Regions from separate parts of the Streptomyces sp. NPDC111516 genome, predicted to be linked through region 2. Evidence: riboswitches for the same ligand, from Rfam matches in the RefSeq annotation. Region 2 holds a riboswitch; each other region holds the start of a gene.
The links. A riboswitch is a leader RNA that binds a small molecule or an ion and turns the genes downstream of it on or off. The one in region 2 is predicted to bind cobalamin.
Positions count from the first base shown of each region.

Region 1 (3,199 bases), on a different contig from region 2:
TCGGCGGGCTGGTCGTCGGTCAACGGCGGCACCGTCGTCACCAAGGTGCTGCTCCCCGCGGTCGCCGCCCCGATCGTCGCCGGTCTGGCCGCGATGCTGGCCACCAGGCTGACGTACCGGATCGGCGGGAAGATCCGTAACGACGCCCAGGAAAAGGCCACCGCCAAGGGCTACCGCGCCGGTCAGATCGCCTCGGCCGGACTCGTCTCCCTCGCCCACGGCACCAACGACGCGCAGAAGACCATGGGCATCATCACCCTGGCGCTGGTCACCGGGGGCGTCCTGCACCCCGGTTCCAACCCGCCGGTCTGGGTGATCGTCTCCGCCGGTCTGGCCATCGCGCTCGGCACCTATCTGGGCGGCTGGCGCATCATCCGCACCATGGGCAGCGGCCTCACCGACCTCAAGCCGCCGCAGGGCTTCGCCGCCCAGACCAGTGCGGCCACGGTCATCCTGGCCTCCTCGCACCTCGGCTTCTCCCTCTCCACCACCCAGTCCTGCTCCGGCGCCGTGATGGGCGCGGGCCTCGGCCGCCAGGGCGGTGTGGTCCGCTGGTCCACCGCCACCCGGATGTTCGTCGCCTGGGGTCTGACCCTGCCGGCCGCGGGCCTGGTCGGCGCGGGCGCGGAATTCCTCACCAAACAGGGCACCTGGGGCGTCGTGGTCGTCGCGGCGCTGCTGGTCGTGGGCTCCGGGGCGATCTGGATGCTGTCGCGCCGCAAGCCGGTCGGCCACGGCGATGTCGCACCGGCTGACGGCATCACCGAGCCCGCGGGTGTCGTCACCACGGCCATCGCCGCCGTCAGCCCACCGCTCACCGCGGCCCAGGCAGCGGCGCAGGACCTCAAGACCACCATTCCGGCCCCGGCCGGAACCACCCCGGACCCGGCGCGACCCGCCACCGTCTAGGCCGACCGTCCAGGCCGGTCCGCCCGGGCCCGCCGTCCGGGCCCGCCGTCCGGGCCCGCCGTCTAAAGGATTCAGCATGAAAATCGACTGGGCAGCCCTCGGCACCGTCTTCGGCGTCTCCCTCGTCGCCACCGTCGCGCTGGTCGGCCTCTTCACCCTGGGCATCGTCGGCCTCTCCAAGCAGCCCGAACCGGCCACGCAGGGCGGCTCCGGCGGCTCACTGCTACTGGCCCGCGCCGGTGCGTACGTCTGCTTCGCGCTGTGCGCGGCAGCGGTCGCGTACGGGATCTATCTGATCGTCGCCTGAGAGCGGCCGCGCGCGCTCCCACTTCGGGCCGGACACACGCCGTGTGTCCGGCCCGAAGTGCTGCGCCCGACCCGGTGTGGGCCTCAGCACACTGCGCCGTCGCAGGTCAACGGCAGGTTGACGGGCGTTCGCGGAGCGTGATGGACTGCCGGAGCCAATTACGGCGACAGCAGAGGAAGCCGGTGCGAATCCGGCGCGGTCCCGCCACTGTCACCGGGGAGCAGTCCCCCACACGGAAGTCACGGCACGCGCGAGCGGGCTGGAAGGCCGGGGGAACTGCGGATCCGGGAGCCAGGAGACTCTCGTCGCCGGTCACGTCGAACCAGGGCGCGGACCCTGAGTGAGGACATATCGCCATGCCTGGCTGCCGTGCGTCCGTTGCTGTGGCGCTCTCGTCGAGAGCCGCCTGTACGAAGCTCCTTCGAGGCGTAACGGCCGGTTGAGCCGTGCGTGCCGACCGCGTTTTCGCGTACGGCGCCACAGCCGGCCTGATCGGCGATCTGCTGCTCGGTGACCCCCGCAGGGGGCATCCGGTCGCCGCCTTCGGGCGGGCCGCGGCGGGCGTCGAGCGCCGGTTGTGGCGCGACCACCGCGGGTGGGGCGCGCTGCACACCCTCGTCTGCGCCGGAGGTGCCGCGGGTGGTGCCGCGCTGATCACCCGTGCCGTACGCGGCCACCCAGCCGCCGCCGTCGCGTTGACCGCGGCCGCCACCTGGTCCGTCGTCGGTGGTACCTCCCTGGGGCGTGAGGCCCGGAGCATCGGCGACGCCCTGGCCGCCGGTGACATCGACCGCGCCCGCGAGCGGCTGCCGCATCTGTGCGGGCGCGATCCGCACTCCCTCGACGGGCCGCAGATCGCCCGTGCCGTGGTGGAGTCCGTGGCCGAGAACACCTCGGACGCCGTGGTCGGCGCCCTGGTGTGGGGTGCGCTGGCCGGTGTGCCCGGGCTCGTCGGCTTCCGGGCCGCGAACACGCTCGACGCCATGGTCGGCCACAAGTCGCCCCGCCACCGGCGCTACGGCTGGGCCTCGGCCCGCCTCGACGACCTCGCGGGGTGGCCCGGTGCCCGGCTCACCGCCCTGCTCGCCGTGGCCTCCGGGGGGCGGTCACGTGGAGCGGCACGGGCGTGGCGAGCCGACGCGGCCAAGCACCCGAGCCCCAACGCGGGCCCGGTGGAAGCCTCGTTCGCGGGCGCGCTCGGCGTGCGGCTCGGCGGGACGCTCGCGTACGGCGGCCGCGTCGAGCACCGTCCCGTCCTCAACGGGGAGACGGGCCGGGCGGTGGAGAGCCAGGACATCGAACGCGCGGTACGGCTGTCGCGCCGGGTGAGTGCGCTGGCCCTCGGCGTGTGCGTGGCGGGCCGACTGGGCGTGGCCCTCGCCGCCCGACGGATCGCGGAACGCCCGATGGCAGGACGTTCGATCGCAGGACCTTCGATCGCAGGACGGAGACGGACATGAGCGGCGGACTGCTGGTCGCCGGAACCACCTCGGACGCGGGCAAGAGCGTCGTCACCGCGGGCATCTGCCGCTGGCTCGTACGCCGGGGTGTGAAGGTGGCGCCCTTCAAGGCGCAGAACATGTCGCTGAACTCGTTCGTCACCCGCGAGGGTGCCGAGATCGGCCGCGCCCAGGCCATGCAGGCCCAGGCCGCACGGGTCGAGCCGACCGCGCTGATGAACCCGGTCCTGCTCAAGCCCGGCGGCGACCGATCCAGCCAGGTCGTCCTGATGGGCAGACCGGTGGGCGAGATGAGCGCGCGCGGCTACCACGGGGGCCGGCAGGAAGCGCTTCTCTCCACGGTCGTCGACTGTCTGGAGCAGCTTCGGGGCACGTATGACGCAGTGATCTGCGAGGGGGCGGGCAGTCCGGCCGAGATCAATCTGCGGCGCACGGACATCGTGAACATGGGCATCGCACGGGCGGCGCGCTTCCCGGTGGTGGTCGTCGGCGACATCGACCGCGGCGGCGTCTTCGCCTCCTT
Region 1 is NZ_JBVKBV010000001.1:60,372-63,570, forward strand. It holds gene ACZ7L9_RS00335 (inorganic phosphate transporter) at 1-909, shown strand, start outside; gene ACZ7L9_RS00340 (hypothetical protein) at 986-1,216, shown strand; cobalamin riboswitch at 1,390-1,517, shown strand; gene ACZ7L9_RS00345 (cobalamin biosynthesis protein) at 1,663-2,676, shown strand; gene ACZ7L9_RS00350 (cobyric acid synthase) at 2,673-3,199, shown strand, end outside.
Region 1: it holds a riboswitch for cobalamin, as region 2 does, so the genes downstream of both, ACZ7L9_RS00345 (cobalamin biosynthesis protein) here and ACZ7L9_RS27210 (ABC transporter substrate-binding protein) in region 2, are expected to answer to the same signal.

Region 2 (3,199 bases):
ATGGTGCCGCCGCGCCGGGCCATCGCGTAGACGGCGACCAGCGCGGCCATGGACCCGGCGAACGCGGCAATGGGCAGCGCCACGTCGGTGGCCGCTCCGGCGCCGACCCCCAGCACGACGACCACGGCGGCGCCCGCTGACGCCCCGGACGAGGCGCCCAGCAGAAACGGATCGGCCAACGGGTTGCGCACCAGCGCCTGGAGCACCGTGCCCGACAGGGCCAGCCCGGCGCCGACGACGGCCCCGAGCAGCACCCTGGGCATCCGTACCTCCCACACGATCGTCGGGTACGCACCGGTGCGTTCACCGCCCAGGACCGTACTCAATACCTCGCCCGGCGGAATCCGTACCGGGCCGAGCGCCAGACCGGCCACCGCCGCCGCGAGCAGCAGCACCGTGAGGACGCCGATCACGACAGGGGCCGAGCGCAGGACGGACTTCGGGCCGGGGCGGGCGGACTCCGCGCTCACGGAGTGCCGGGGTGCAGCTGCCCGGCCAGGTCCTGCACGGCGTCGGCGACCCGGACACCGAGCACCGCCGAGGACAGCGGGAGCACCGCGAACTTCTTGTTCCTGACCGCCGGCACGTTCGCGAGTGCCGGATCGTTCAGCAGCCGCTTCTTCTTGGCTGCCATCGTGGTGCCTCCGTAGTCGTAGATCACGACCACCTCGGGCTTGCGCTTGATGACCTGCTCCCAGGACACGTCGCCGAAGGTGGCGTCGAGGTCCGCGAAGACGTTCCGGCCCCCGGCGAGCCGGACGATCTCGTTGCCGATGCCCTTGCCGCCCGCCGTGAACGCGGAGCTGTCGCCGGAGTCGTACACGAACACCGAGGGACGTGAGGAGCCCTTGAGCCCTGCCTCGACCGTCGTGATCTTCTGTCGCTCCTCGGCGATCAGCTTCCTGCCGCGTTCCGGTACGCCGAAGATCCTGGCGACTTGGGTGATCTCGGTGGCGAGCTGATCGATACCGACCTTGCCCTTGGTGCAGTTCTCGATGTTCAGCCGGGTGTTGATGCCGTCCTTCTGAAGTCCCGCCCGGTCCAGGCCCTTGGCCTTGTCGAAGGCGCTGCTGTACCCGCCGTAGACGAAGTCGGGGTTGGCGCCGAGCAGCACCTCCTTGGAGGGGTACTCCTTCGCGAGCACCTTGGTCCCGGCGTACGCGGACCGGTACTCCGGCAGGATGCTGTCGTCCAGGTAGGCCGTCCCGGTCAGCCGGTCCTGGAGCCCGAGGGCCAGCACGATCTCGGTGACGTGCTGGTTCATGGTGACGACCCGCTTCGGCGGGGCGTCGAAGGTCGTCTTCGTACCGCAGTTGGTGACCGTGTAGGGAAAACCGTCGACGGCCGGTGCGGCCTTTGCCTTGTCCTCGCCGTCCGTGCCGGAGCCGCATCCGGTGAGCGGCAGCAGAAGCAGCGGTATGAGCGCGAGTGGTACACGGCGGATCCGGGGCATGGCCGAGCCTTTCCGGGGGATGTCCTCGTCCCCTGGGTCGTACGAGAAGGCGGCGCGGCCAGTATCTGGCTTCCGGGCTGCTGCAGCCCGGTCACAGTGGCGGGACCGTACCGGATTCACACCGGTTTCCTGACGCGCGTCGCCTGAATTTTCGAAGCCCATTCTGTCAGACCGCGCATTCCGACAGGTCCCGACCCGTGCGTTGTCGGCCCTGGTCGGCCCCGGACGCCGAGGTCCGCGACGACCGAGGGCATCTGACCACCATTCAGGCTGCTGTGGTGTCGGTGATCAGACGACGCTTGCGTCCCTTGATCTTCTTGCCGGCGTAGATGCCCTGGCTGGTCTCGGTAACGTTTCCCGAAACCTTCACGCTCTGCGCGTCCACCACGGCGGCGGTCGGCTGGGCGCGGCTACGGCCGTTGGCCCGGTGGGCGTGTCCCGTAACAGGCCGTGGCCTGCTGAGTGGTGCCGTCAAGTCAGCATCTGATCAGCATCAGTCCCCCAGAATTCCGAGATGGCCTTCCGGTCAGGTGCCCGATCGGCCGCGTTGCAACAGCCTGATTCGCGCGGAATCGCAGGCAGGGAGCCTGCTCGCGAGCGTGAACTGATGTTCTCTGCAATCTACGAGTCCAAGGCGTGCAGTTGTACAGTGAAGAACGCCCTTGACCTGCACAAAGCTGGCAGGGAGCCCTCTTCCAGGAGTACAGATTGCTGCGCACGATGTTCAAGTCCAAGATCCACCGGGCCACCGTGACCCAGGCCGACCTGCACTACGTCGGTTCCGTCACCGTCGATGCCGAGTTGATGGAAGCGGCGGACCTGCTGCCCGGCGAGCTGGTGCACATCGTCGACATCGACAACGGTGCACGCCTGGAGACGTACGTCATCGAGGGCGAACGCGGCTCCGGTGTCATCGGCGTCAACGGCGCCGCCGCCCACCTCGTCCACCCCGGTGACCTGGTCATCCTGATCAGTTACGCCCAGGTCGACGACGCCGAGGCGCGCGGCCTGACCCCGCGTATCGTGCATGTCGATGCCGACAACCGGATCGTCGCGCTCGGCGCCGATGCCTCCGAGCCCGTACCCGGCACCGCCACCGAACGGAGCCCGCACGCCCTCCCAGCGGCGCGCTGACCCCGGCTCGACCACTGAGGGAGCACCCGTCATGGCAGAACAGACCGACCGGATCGAACTCGACATCCGCGACGACCGCACGCGCGGCAACCTCCTCGCGTACGAGAACGGGAAGGCCGCCGGAGTCATCGCGTACTTCGTGATGGAAGGCGACCCCGCGGCGCTCGTCGCCGTGCACACCGTCGTCGAGCCCGGCCACGAGGGCAAGGGCATCGCGGGCGCCCTCGTCCAGGAGTTCTACGCCATGGCGGGCCGCGAGGGTGTCCCGGTCGTCCCGCTCTGCCCGTACGCCGCGAAGTGGGCGGAGCGCCACCCCGACCGGGCTCCCGAGGCCCCGGCCGAACTGGTGGAGCGGGCGAAGGCGCAGCTCACGTCCCACCCCGAGTTGTAGTGATCAACACGGCGGACTGCACCGATCCACTCGGCCGATGACCCGACCCGGACCGGGGAGTTGTACGTTCGGTCGATGACACTCGCACTTCTGCACACCTCCCCGGTCCACGTCCCGGTCTTCGACGCGCTCCGGGACACGGATCATCCCGGACTCGCCCTGCGCCATCTCGTGTCCGAGAACCTGCTCGCCCGGGCCAGGGACGAGGGCCCCGAAGCGGT
Region 2 is NZ_JBVKBV010000017.1:81,145-84,343, forward strand. It holds gene ACZ7L9_RS27205 (FecCD family ABC transporter permease) at 1-470, opposite strand, end outside; gene ACZ7L9_RS27210 (ABC transporter substrate-binding protein) at 467-1,453, opposite strand; cobalamin riboswitch at 1,493-1,644, opposite strand; gene ACZ7L9_RS27215 (hypothetical protein) at 1,719-1,928, opposite strand; gene panD (aspartate 1-decarboxylase) at 2,162-2,587, shown strand; gene ACZ7L9_RS27225 (GNAT family N-acetyltransferase) at 2,619-2,978, shown strand; gene ACZ7L9_RS27230 (aspartate/glutamate racemase family protein) at 3,054-3,199, shown strand, end outside.

Region 3 (3,199 bases), on a different contig from region 2:
CCGGCGGCCGAGATCGCGATCCAGTTGCGGGCCACCGGTCCCAGCATGGCACCGTGCACCGCGTGTTCGTCCGGTGTCACCGCCCTGTCCGTCGCCCGCGATCTCCTGGTCACCGGGCAGTGCGACATCGCGATCGCCGGAGCCACCGAGTCGATCGTCTACCCGGCCGCCATGGCCGGGTTCGCCCGGTCCGGAGCCGCGGCCCGGGCACACGGCGACCCGGCCAGGCGGTGCCGGCCCTTCGCGGCCGACCGTGCCGGGCTGGTCATGGGCGAGGGCGCCGCCGTCATGGTGCTGGAACGGGCGGCCGACGCCGCAGCCCGGGGCGCCGGACCCCGGGCACTGCTCGCGGGCACCGGCGCCACCACCGACGCCCACCACCCCACCACCCCGCACCCGTCCGGCGCGGTCGCCCAGGCGGCCGTCGAAGCCGCGCTGCACGACGCGGGCTGGGCGGCCGAGGACGTCGAGCACATCAACGCGCACGGCACGGCGACGCCGCTCAACGACGCCACCGAGGCCGCCCTCATCGGCCGGGTCTACCCGCACCGGCCGCCCGTCACCGCCCCGAAGGGCGTGCTGGGGCACTGCATGGGGGCGGCCGGAGCGATCGAGGCCGGACTGACCGTCCTCACGCTCCAGCGCGGAGTCGTACCGCCGATCGCCAACCTGCACACACCGGCACCCGAGTTCGACATCAACTGCGTCACCGAAGAACCTCTGCGGCTGCCTGTCCGGCGCGCCATCAGCCACTCCTTCGGATTCGGCGGACACAACGCCGTGATCGCCCTTCAGCGTCCGTAGGCGTCGGGCGGGTGGTGCGACCGGGGGCACCGCCCGGCGTACCACCGGCCACACCGCCCATGAGCTGCATAGACGCTCGTGATAGCTTGCCGGGGCCAGTCGAACTCCATGTAGGAGTCAGGGAATCCGGTGAGAATCCGGAACTGACGCGCAGCGGTGAGGGGGACGGGCGGGGCCACGGCCACTGGGACCCACCCTCGGGTGTCCTGGGAAGGCGTCCCGTCCGAAGGAACCCGAGTCCGAAGACCTGCTGGCGGCTGCGACCCGGTACCGGGCGCAGAACTCCAACGGGCTCCGCGCATGGGCCCAGAGACGCAGAGGGACTCCGTGCCGTCCATAGCCAGCCCCGTCCGCACCATCGCCCTGCTCACGGCGGGACTCGTCCTGCTGACCGCCTGCGGCCGCGGAACGAGCAACTCCGCCGCGAAGTCCGGCTCTGCCGACGGATATCCCGTGACGCTGAAGAACTGCGGACGCACCGTCACCGTCGAAGCCCCGCCGCACCGCGCCGTCTCGGTCGACCAGGGGTCGACGGAGATCCTGCTGTCCCTCGGCCTCGCCGACCGGCTCGCCGCCACCGCGACCTGGACCGACCCGGTGATGAAGGGCCTGGAGAAGGCCAACGCCGAGGTCCCCAGGATCGCCGACAACCGGCCCTCGTCGGAGAAGGTCCTCGACCAGGAGCCCGACTTCATCAGCGCGTCGTTCGAGTCGACCCTCGCCAAGGGCGGCGTCGCCCCCCGCGAACAGTTCGAGGAACTGGGCGTCCCCACCTATGTCTCGCCCGCCGACTGCACCGGCAAGGACAACAGCGGCGGCGGCGACGGAGCCCGTATCGAGCCACTGACCATGGACATCGTCTACGGCGAAGTGCACGACCTGGCCAGGATGTTCGGCGTGCAGAAGCGCGGCGACACGCTCGTGGCGCGGCTGCGGGCCCGGGTGGAGAAGGCGACCGGGTCCATCGACGCCTCCGGTACCACTCTCCTCTACTGGTTCTCCGACTCCAAGGCCCCGTACCTGGCCGGCTGTTGCGGAGCACCTGGAGTCATCACCGGGGAACTCGGCGCGAAGAACGTCTTCGACGACACGCACGAGGAATGGCCGCAGATCAGCTGGGAGACCGTCGCCGACCGCAACCCCGACGTCCTGGTCATCGGTGACCTGACCCGCAAGGCACAGACCGCCGAGAGCGCCGCGAAGAAGATCGAATTCCTGGAGTCCAACCCCGCCACGAAGAACATGGATGCCGTCAGGCACCAGCGGTACATCCTGCTCAGCGGCCAGGCCATGAACCCGTCCATCCGGACGGTCGAGGGCGTGGAACGCGTCGCCGCCGGGCTGCGCACGTTCGGGCTCGCGCAGTGACGGACACCGAGCGGACCTGGGCGGAGGGCGCGCGGCGAGCCTCCCAAGGCGGGGACGGTGTACGGAAGCTGCGCGGCGGGGTCCTGTGGGCCTGCGGCGTCGCGCTGCTCGTGCTGTCCGTCGCGGTCGCCGTAACCATCGGCCCCGCCCGCATCTCCGTCGCCGACGTCTGGTCCACGGTGGCCGCCCACCTCGGCTGGGGCCGGACGCGGCTCACCCCGATCCGGGACGGCATCATCTGGAACCTGCGCATGCCACGCACCCTGCTCGCGGCGGTGTGCGGCGCCGGACTCGCGGTGTGCGGCACCGTCATGCAGTCCCTGCTCCGCAACCCGCTCGCCGACCCGTTCGTCCTCGGCGTCTCCTCCGGCGCGTCGACCGGCGCGGTCGTGGTCGTCGTCCTCGGGGTCGGTGGGGGAGCGGTGTCGATCTCGGCCGGCGCGTTCATCGGCGCACTGTGCTCGTTCGCCCTCGTTCTGCTGCTGAGCCACACCCTGGGCGGCACGACCGACCGGGTCGTCCTCTCCGGTGTGGCGGCTATGCAGCTGTTCTCCGCGCTCACCTCCTTCGTGGTAATGACCTCCGCCGACGCCGAGCAGACCCGCGGGGTGCTGTTCTGGCTGCTCGGCTCGCTCAGCGGGGTCGGCTGGACCGACGTGTGGATCTGCTCCGCCGTTCTTGTCCTGACGCTGCTGGTCTGCCTCGGACACGCCCGTACGCTCGACGCCTTCGCGTTCGGCCCGGACGCCGCCGCCGCGCTCGGCGTCCAGGTCGCCCGCGCCCGGATCGTGCTGCTCTGCACGACCGCGCTGCTGACCGCCGCACTCGTCAGCTCGGCCGGCGCCATCGGCTTCGTCGGCCTGGTACTCCCGCACGCCGCCCGGGCACTCGCCGGCTCCGGACACCGGCGCCTGCTGCCGGTCACCGCACTGGCCGGGGCCGTGTTCCTGGTCTGGGTCGACACGCTCGCCAGGACGGTCCTCGACCCGCAGGAGGTGCCGGTGGGTGTCGTCACCGCGCTCATCGG
Region 3 is NZ_JBVKBV010000018.1:124,433-127,631, forward strand. It holds gene ACZ7L9_RS28060 (beta-ketoacyl-[acyl-carrier-protein] synthase family protein) at 1-804, shown strand, start outside; cobalamin riboswitch at 884-1,073, shown strand; gene ACZ7L9_RS28065 (ABC transporter substrate-binding protein) at 1,132-2,172, shown strand; gene ACZ7L9_RS28070 (FecCD family ABC transporter permease) at 2,169-3,199, shown strand, end outside.
Region 3: it holds a riboswitch for cobalamin, as region 2 does, so the genes downstream of both, ACZ7L9_RS28065 (ABC transporter substrate-binding protein) here and ACZ7L9_RS27210 (ABC transporter substrate-binding protein) in region 2, are expected to answer to the same signal.

Region 4 (3,199 bases), on a different contig from region 2:
ATCATCTACATCCCGATCAAGCTGGGCGGATTCCACGACATCTTCGCCAAGGCGGGCGAGGCGTTCTCGCAGACCAACCCGGCGACCGGCAAGCCGCGCGGCGCGCTGGCGCCGGGCGAGGCGGGTCAATGGGGATACGCCACCCTGGCGTTGGGCTCGGCGCTGGCGCTGTTCATGTATCCGCACTCGATCACCGCGACGCTCTCCAGCCGCAGCCGCAATGTGATCCGGCGCAACACCACGATCCTGCCGCTGTACTCTCTGATGCTCGGCCTGCTGGCGCTGCTCGGCTTCATGGCGATCGCCGCCGGAATCAAGGTCGACAACGGGCAGTTGGCCATCCCGCAGTTGTTCGAGAACATGTTCCCGGACTGGTTCGCGGGCGTCGCGTTCGCGGCCATCGGCATCGGCGCGCTGGTGCCCGCAGCGATCATGTCGATCGCCGCGGCGAACCTCTTCACCCGCAACATCTATAAGGACTTCCTGAAGCCGGACGCGACCCCGGAGCAGGAGACCAAGGTCTCCAAGCTGGTGTCGCTGCTGGTGAAGGTCGGCGCGCTCGCTTTCGTCCTCACCATGGACAAGACGGTCGCGATCAACTTCCAGCTGCTCGGCGGGATCTGGATCCTCCAGACGATGCCGGCCCTGGTCGGCGGCCTGTTCACCCGCTGGTTCCACCGCTGGGCGCTGCTCGCGGGCTGGGCGGTCGGCATGGTGTACGGGACGGTGGCCGCGTACGGCGTCGCCAGCCCGACCCAGGCGCACTTCGGCGGGTCGTCCAAGGAGATCCCGGGCATCGGCGAGATCGGCTACATCGGCCTGACCGCGTTCGTGCTGAACGCGGTGGTGACGGTGGTGCTCACCTTCGTCCTGAACGCCGTGAAGGCGCCCGCCGGGGTCGACGAGACCTCGCCGGCCGACTACACGGCCGACGCGGGCGACCGTGGCGTCCAGGTGGAACTCCCGCCGGCCACGGCTGGGGCACCGGGCGGCGGCCACTGACGGCCGCTCCCACAGCCGTACGACGGCCCGTCGAGCCCCTTCCAACGGGGCGCGACGGGCCGTCCGTGCGCTCAGCAACGGGCCGTACGCGCGTCCCGAGTTCCGTTACGCGACACAACATGTGGGGGCTGTCTCATCCGGCGGCCCCCACATGTATGCTCATGCTCGCTGTCGCCGCAGGGGAATCCGGTGCGAATCCGGAACTGTCCCGCAACGGTGTGTTCGGTGCGCTTTTGCGCACCCCCGAGTAAGTCCGAGGACCTGCCGACAGTGCATCCGGCTCGACCGAACCGGATGCCAGACGTCCGGGCCTCGCGGTTGGGCCGGTGGACGCCGTACGGAGTGCTGCCCCGGCCCGGGCCCGCCTCTGCCCGGCTGCCCCGTTCCCCGCCGGCCCCGAGCCGAGCGAGGGAGAGCACCACGTGACCATCGCGCCAGCCGATCCGGCTTCAGCCGCCGTGTCCGAAGTGGCCGAGTCCGAGGCAACCGCACACGACGGACCGAGGACCGCACTGCTGCGGACCCTGACCGACCTCACCGTCGATCTGCCCGACACCGACCCCGGTCGGGTCGCCGCCGCCGCGCTGCGCGGCCGCAGCGCCCGGGCGGACGAGGCCGAGCTGCGCGCGCTGGCCACCGAGGCCGCCGCGGGGCTGATCTCCGAGGACCCTGCCTACTCCCGGCTCGCCGCCCGGCTGTTGACCCTCGCCATCGCCGACGAGGCGGCCGGCCAGGGCGCAGTCTCCTTCTCCGCCTCGGTCGCCGTCGGGCACCGCGAGGGCCTGATCGCGGACCGCACCGCCGAGTTCGTCGCGCTGCACGCGGCCGCCCTCGACGCGCTGGTGGAGCGTTCGCTCGCCGACGGCGCCGACGACCGCTTCGGCTACTTCGGGCTGCGGACCCTGCACAGCCGCTATCTGCTCCGCCACCCGCACACCCGCCAGGTCATCGAGACGCCCCAGCACTTCATGCTGCGGGTCGCCTCCGGGCTCGCCGAGAACGACTCGGAACGGGCCCTGGACGAAGTCGCGGCGCTGTACGGGCTGATGAGCCGGCTCGACTATCTGCCGTCCTCGCCGACCCTGTTCAACTCCGGCACCCGGCACCCGCAGATGTCCTCCTGCTACCTGCTGGACTCCCCGCTCGACGAGCTCGACTCGATCTACGACCGCTACCACCAGGTGGCGCGGCTCTCGAAGCACGCGGGCGGCATCGGTCTCTCGTACTCCCGCATCCGCGCCCGCGGTTCGCTGATCCGTGGCACCAACGGGCACTCCAACGGCATCGTGCCGTTCCTGAAGACGCTCGACGCCTCCGTCGCCGCGGTCAACCAGGGCGGCCGTCGCAAGGGCGCCGCCGCCGTCTATCTGGAGACCTGGCACGCGGACATCGAGGAGTTCCTGGAGCTGCGCGACAACACGGGCGAGGACCAGCGGCGTACGCACAACCTCAACCTGGCGCACTGGATCCCGGACGAGTTCATGCGCCGGGTCGACGCGGACGGTGACTGGTCGCTGTTCTCGCCCGCGGACGTGCCCGAGCTGGTCGACCTGTGGGGCGACGAGTTCGACGCCGCGTACCGGGCCGCCGAGGCCAAGGGGCTGGCCCGCAAGTCGATGCCGGCCCGTGAGCTGTACGGCCGGATGATGCGGACCCTGGCGCAGACCGGCCAGGGCTGGATGACGTTCAAGGACGCCTCCAACCGCACCGCGAACCAGACCGCCGAGCCGGGCCGCGTCGTCCACTCGTCAAATCTGTGCACCGAGATCCTCGAAGTCACCGACGACGGCGAGACGGCCGTCTGCAACCTGGGTTCGGTCAACCTCGGCGCGTTCGTCGCCGACGGCTCCATCGACTGGGAGCGGCTGGACGCCACCGTCCGTACCGCCGTGACCTTCCTCGACCGGGTCGTCGACATCAACTTCTACCCGACCGAGCAGGCCGGCCGCTCCAACGCGAAGTGGCGCCCCGTCGGCCTCGGGGCCATGGGTCTGCAGGACGTCTTCTTCCAGCTGCGGCTGCCGTTCGACTCCCCCGAGGCCCGCGCGCTCTCCACGCAGATCTCCGAGCGGATCATGCTCGCGGCGTACGAGGCGTCCTGCGATCTCGCCGAGCGGTCGGGCCCGCTGCCGGCCTGGTCCGAGACCCGGGCCGCGCGCGGTGTGCTGCACCCCGACCACTACGACACCGAGCTGCA
Region 4 is NZ_JBVKBV010000002.1:356,852-360,050, reverse strand. It holds gene mctP (monocarboxylate uptake permease MctP) at 1-1,002, shown strand, start outside; cobalamin riboswitch at 1,158-1,285, shown strand; gene ACZ7L9_RS07240 (ribonucleoside-diphosphate reductase subunit alpha) at 1,425-3,199, shown strand, end outside.
Region 4: it holds a riboswitch for cobalamin, as region 2 does, so the genes downstream of both, ACZ7L9_RS07240 (ribonucleoside-diphosphate reductase subunit alpha) here and ACZ7L9_RS27210 (ABC transporter substrate-binding protein) in region 2, are expected to answer to the same signal.